DNA from 2 places in the Dorea sp. MB18-49 genome. Region 1 is predicted to be linked to the other one. Evidence: predicted binding sites of a transcription regulator. Region 1 holds the regulator's gene; the other holds the start of a gene.
What was found. The regulator HrcA, encoded in region 1, represses chaperone genes, less so after heat shock. The targets are predictions, from matches to a motif close to TGTTAGCACTCNNNNNNNNNGAGTGCTAACA.
Positions count from the first base shown of each region.

Region 2: a site for HrcA is predicted at 1,936-1,966, ahead of NCY30_RS09400 (co-chaperone GroES). Genes of this name have one in related genera too.

Region 1 is NZ_JAMOYX010000024.1:20,329-23,548, reverse strand. It holds gene dnaK (molecular chaperone DnaK) at 1-311, opposite strand, end outside; gene grpE (nucleotide exchange factor GrpE) at 367-978, opposite strand; gene hrcA (heat-inducible transcriptional repressor HrcA) at 1,015-2,052, opposite strand; gene NCY30_RS08595 (glycoside hydrolase family 3 protein) at 2,302-3,220, opposite strand, start outside.
Region 2 is NZ_JAMOYX010000028.1:6,869-10,088, forward strand. It holds gene groL (chaperonin GroEL) at 1-1,581, opposite strand, end outside; gene NCY30_RS09400 (co-chaperone GroES) at 1,621-1,905, opposite strand; gene NCY30_RS09405 (hypothetical protein) at 2,020-2,328, opposite strand; gene codY (GTP-sensing pleiotropic transcriptional regulator CodY) at 2,394-3,176, opposite strand.

The sequences.
Region 1 (3,220 bases):
TCTGCATCTGCTTTCAGTTTCTGAAGGATCATTGCTGAGATCTCCTGTGGAGAATATTTCTTATCTTCAATTGTTACCTTGTAGTCGGTTCCCATCTCTCTCTTGATAGAAGAGATTGTTCTCTCTGCGTTTGTTACTGCCTGACGTTTTGCAGGTTCTCCGACAAGACGCTCACCTGTCTTTGTAAATGCTACTACAGATGGTGTTGTTCTTGCGCCTTCTGTGTTGGCGATAACTGTTGGCTGTCCACCTTCCATTACGGCTACACAGCTGTTTGTTGTTCCTAAATCAATACCTATAATTTTACCCATGATAAATTTCCTCCTGTATGATTTTTTATTCTGATAATTGTGAATGTTCTTGTTTCTAGTTTGCTACTTTTACCATGCTGTGTCTTACAACTGAATCACGGTATGTGTAGCCCTTCTGAAATTCCTCGGCAACAATATTCTCACCGAAGTTTTCATCTTCCACATGCATCACTGCGTTGTGGAAATTCGGATCAAACGGCTGGCCTACTGCTTCAATAGGCTTAACCTCGATTCCTTCCAGAGTGGTAAGCAGATGTTTATACACCTTCTCCATTCCCTGAACGAACGGATCTTCTTTGTCTTCTTCCTTCACTGCATCCAGACCTCTTTCAAAGTTGTCTACAACTGGAAGAATCTTCTCTATGATATCTTTCGCTCCAACTTCGTACATCTGGGATTTTTCCTTTTCTGTACGTTTGCGGAAGTTATCAAACTCTGCCATCTGACGGGTAAGCTTATCTGTAAGCTCTTCGATCTTCTCGTCTTTTTTATCTTTTTTCTTGCCAAATAATTTTTTGCCAGATTTCTTTTCTGTATCTTTCGCTGTCTCTTCGGCTTCTTCGTTTTCCACTTTTTCAGAAGTTTCTGTTGTCTCGTCTGTATCCGTCTCTGCTTCTTTTGCTTCAGCAGCAGATTTTTTTGCCTCTTCTACAGCTTCTTTTACCATATCTTCCTGGCTTTTTTCCTGCTTATTTTCCAAGGGTTATTCCACCTTTCTATCATTCTTATGGAACATCTGATCCAGTTCTGTCTGGAGACGTTTCATAGATTTTAAAACATGTTCATAATCCATACGTTTCGGTCCGATAATTCCTATCGTTCCCTTCATACCATCACCCAGTTCGTAGGTTGCAGTTACGACACTGCAGTCTCTCATAGTCTGTACCGGAGTCTCATCTCCGATATATACCTGAATGCCGGTATTCTCATCCTGTGCCAGGGTCTGTGTAACCAGTTCGGATAACTGCTGTTTTTCTTCAAATGCACTGATGATTTCCTGTGCGCTCTGGTTATCACTCAGCTCCGGATATTTGAAAATGTTCGTCGCACCGCTTGTGTAGATCTGCATATCATCATCTACATGAATCGCATCTGCAACTGCATCCAGTACATATCCGACTACCTGACTGTGGATTCCTGCCTGCTCCTTTAATCTGGCGATCAATCCCAGGTTGATTTCTTCGATCGACATGCCGTTGAGTGTTGTATTCAGCAGCATATTCAGCTTTAACAGATTCTCATTGCTGATCGGCTCATCAATGTTAATGATCTTATTCTTGATCACATTGCCTCCCAGTACGATGACTGCGATCACCTGTTCCTCATCTACCATAGATAACTGGATGAACTTAATCTTGTTTGAATTGTTCATCGGAGTCGAAACCATCGTTGCATAGTTGGTATTCGTTGCAAGAACCTTTGCTGCCTGTTTCAAAAGCTGATCCATCTTATCTGCTTTGTCAAGCATCTGATCCTGCATCTCATTCAGCTCCTGCTCTTTCTCCTCCATCAGCATATCTACATAGAGCCTGTATCCTTTATCCGAAGGAATACGTCCTGCCGACGTATGAGGCTGGATGATATATCCCATCTCTTCCAGATCTGCCATCTCATTACGGATCGTTGCTGAACTAAGATTCAGATCCGTGTACTTGGAAATCGTTCTGGAACCAACCGGTTCACCTGTCTCCAGATAATTCTGGATGATTGCATGAAGTATTTTCAGTTTTCTTTCACTCATCTCTTCATGATTTATCACCGGTACCTCCTCCTTTCGGTTTCTGGTTATTAGCACTCTTTTTATCTGAGTGCTAACACCTTTCGACTATTAAGATAGCACTCTCACATATTTTTGTCAACACTGTTTAGATATTTTTTAGAAAATGTAAAAAACCTTCTGATTACCACTTCTTTCGAATGCACATCAACGCAAACAGGCAGACTACTTATAATATATTGTCTGCCTGTTAATCACTTTATTCTTTTTCGTTTATATTGTTTTTAACGCAATTCCAAGGATATGTTTTGCACATCTCTGGAGATCCGCTTTGGTAATCCTTCCATTTTTTACGCCGTCTACAATATCCTCTACATTTTTCCTGCATCCTGGCATCTGAAGATCATTTCCTGCCTTAATGCACTGTACACCATCGGAATAGCTGTATTTTCCGCTTTCTGATACCATTCCAAGTGCCGTCGTATCCTGAGACGTATACCAGTCTGTCATAATAAAGCCTTCAAATCCCCATTCATCACGCGCTACATTCTGAAGCATGTCATAATGATTGGCGGCATGTGTTCCATTGATCAGATTATACGATGTCATGATCGCATATGGCTGTGCTGTCTTCACCGCAATTTCGAATCCTTTCAGATAGATTTCTCTTAATGCACGTTCGCTGATATGTGCGTTCGTGAACATACGGTTGTCTTCCTGATTATTTGCCGCAAAATGCTTGATCGTCGTTCCATGTCCTTTGTAAGACTGTACACCCTTTGTATCGGCTGCCGCACACAGTCCGGTAAGCAGTGGATCTTCCGAATAATATTCAAAGTTTCTTCCACACAATGGATTTCTGTGAATATTCATGCCCGGTGCCAGCCACAGGTGAATATGAAACTGTTCCATCTCTTCTCCGACAATCTCACCCATTCTCTTGATAAGATCCACATCCCATGACTGCGCAAGTGTCGTCGCAATCGGGATTGCCGTACAGTACTGGTAATAATCCTGCGCTCCTTCCGGCTGCTCTTTCGCAAACGGTGCAATTTCCATTCCGAACTGTTCCCCACCCGGTAATTTATTGCCTTCTTTATCCGTTTTAAAATGTGTCTGTAACCGTAATCCTGCCGGTCCATCTGCAAGGATCAGATTCGGGATCTTCCGCTTCTCGATCAGTGCCGACGTC
Region 2 (3,220 bases), on a different contig from region 1:
TGCATCTTCTTTGATATCAGCCACAACAGACTCTGTTGTAAGGAGTGTAGAAGCAACAGATGTTGCATTCTGAAGCGCACTTCTTGTAACCTTTGCCGGATCAAGAATTCCGTTTTCAACCATATCTACATACTGTTCTGTCAGGGCATCAAATCCTGTTCCGACTTCTGACTCTCTTACTTTGTTAATAATAACAGCACCTTCGAGTCCTGCATTTGCAGAAATGTGGAATAACGGAGCTTCCAGGGCTTTCAGTACAACTTTGGCACCTGTCTTCTCATCGCCTTCCAGTTCTTCAATTGCCTTAGCAACTGCTTTTGATGCATGGATATAAGCTGATCCACCACCGGAAATGATGCCTTCTTCTACTGCTGCTCTTGTAGCATTCAGAGCATCTTCCATACGAAGTTTTGCTTCTTTCATCTCAGTCTCTGTTGCTGCTCCGACACGGATAACAGCTACTCCGCCTGCAAGTTTTGCAAGTCTTTCCTGCAGTTTTTCTCTATCGAAATCAGATGTTGTCTCTTCGATCTGAGCCTTGATCTGTGCAACACGATCTGCGATTGCATTCTTGTCTCCCATGCCATCAACGATGACTGTATTTTCTTTCTGTACTTTTACAGATTTTGCGCGTCCAAGCTGATCCATAGTTGTATCTTTCAGTTCCATGCCAAGCTCTTCTGAAATTACCTGACCACCTGTCAGTGTAGCGATGTCTTTTAACATCTCTTTTCTTCTGTCGCCATATCCAGGTGCTTTAACTGCAACAACATTGAATGTTCCACGCAGTTTATTAACGATCAGTGTTGTAAGAGCTTCTCCTTCGATATCCTCTGCAATGATAAGAAGTCTTGCTCCCGCCTGAACGATCTGCTCCAAAAGTGGAAGGATTTCCTGAATGTTAGAAATCTTCTTATCTGTGATCAGGATATATGGATCATCCAGATTAGCCTCCATTTTGTCCATGTCTGTTGCCATATATGCAGATACATATCCGCGGTCAAACTGCATCCCTTCTACAAGGTCCAGCTCTGTCTTCATAGTTTTAGATTCTTCAATTGTGATGACTCCGTCATTAGATACTTTTTCCATAGCGTCTGCTACCATCTGTCCGACTTCAGCATCACCTGCTGAGATTGCTGCTACTTTTGCAATCTGGTCTTTGTCTTTTACTTTGCTTGACATCTTTGCAATTGCTTCAACAGCCACATCTGTAGCTTTCTTCATTCCTTTACGAAGAATGATTGGGTTAGCTCCTGCTTCCAGGTTCTTCATACCTTCATGAACCATTGCCTGTGCAAGTACGGTTGCTGTTGTAGTACCGTCTCCGGCTACATCATTTGTCTTGGAAGCGACTTCTTTAATCAGCTGTGCTCCCATGTTCTCAAATCTGTCTTCCAGTTCGATCTCTTTTGCAATTGTAACACCATCATTTGTGATCAGTGGTGCTCCGAATGATTTATCCAGAACTACATTACGTCCTTTTGGTCCGATTGTTACTCTTACTGTATCAGCAAGTTTATTAACGCCTTCTTCCAAAGCTCTTCTTGCTTCTGCACCATATTTAATTTCTTTTGCCATTGGTATCTACCTCCTGAAATATATAAATGATTTGCTTAATTACTCACAGATGGCTAAAATATCATCTTGTTTTACGATGATGTATTCTTCGTCATCGATCTCAACATTTGTTCCTGCATATTTGGAATAAATTACCTGCTGACCTGCTGTAACGTGCATCTCAACTTCTTTTCCATTTACCATTCCGCCTGGTCCTACAGCGATAACCTCTGCCTGCTGTGGTTTTTCTTTGGACTGTCCAGGGATCACGATTCCTGACTTTGTAGTCTCCTCTGCTACACACTGTTTTAATACAACTCTGTCACCTAATGGTACTAACTTCATATCTATTCCTCCTTAAATCATTTTCTGTATTATTAGCACTCAACAAAAGAGAGTGCTGAAAGATTCTAGATATAAAATAGCACTCTCTTTTTGGTTTGTCAACACACTTTCTATTTAGTTTAGAAGTTTTTTATAAAATCCGTTTTGTATTTTGAATTTCATCACTTTTCCAGCCTTATTCCAGTAACGTTCTTTTATAATTCCTTTACATATCACCGGATCTTCTAAATTCTCAATGCTGCATTCATAAATACCATCCAATGAATATGATGTAAGTTCCGCTTCTTCAGATACCAGATACAACGTTTCTTCTTCCTCATCATATGCTATGATCTTACATAAATATTCCGTTTCATCAAAAAAACTGTCCTCCAGAATCACACGTTCCATTCGGAGTTTTGCTGTACATCCTTCATATCCCACTGCCTGTATCCTCCTTTTATAGTATGAAAAGGGTATCAGTCGCCCGATACCCTTTATAATTCTTATTATTTTGTACGTTCTGCTTTAATGCGGTCCAGTTCAGTAAATACGTAATCATTGATTACTTTAATATACGTTCCTTTCATTCCCGAAGAGCGGGATTCTATTACCCCTGCACTTTCGAATTTTCTAAGAGCATTTACAATAACGGATCTTGTAATTCCTACTCGATCTGCAATCTTACTTGCAACAAGGATTCCTTCGGCTCCATCCAGTTCATCAAATATATGAATGATCGCCTCCAGTTCCGAATAAGACAATGTGCTGATCGCAGACTGTACAATATGCTCTTTTCTGGTCTCTTCTGCACTTTCTTCATTCACGGATCTTAACATCTCAAGGCCAACGACCGTCGTTCCATATTCGCTCAGAATAATGTCATCAATTTCATACACCTTATCTTTTTTATAAATAAAAAGTGTTCCAAGTCGTTCTCCGGCAATGTCAATAGGTGTAATGATCGCCTGGTAACCTTTGACAGTTTCTTCGGAAAATCCAAGTGTCTGAAGATTTACATTTTCTTTTGTTGATAAGATACTAAGCAGGCGCTCATTCAGCATATCATCTACATGCTTTCCGATCTCTCTCTCGATCAATTCGGTAATGTAAGGCACACCTTCACATTTGCTTCCGCCAAGCACTTTTCCTTTTTTACTGATCACCAATACGTTCGAATCCAGAATCTCTGTAAGGACTTCACAGATATCGTTAAATACGACTTTGCTCGAACTGTTGTTATGCAGTAATTTGTTGATTTTTCTGGTTTTATCCAACAATTGTACGCCCATTTACATTCCTCCATCCTTATGAATGTATATTATCATACAATTCT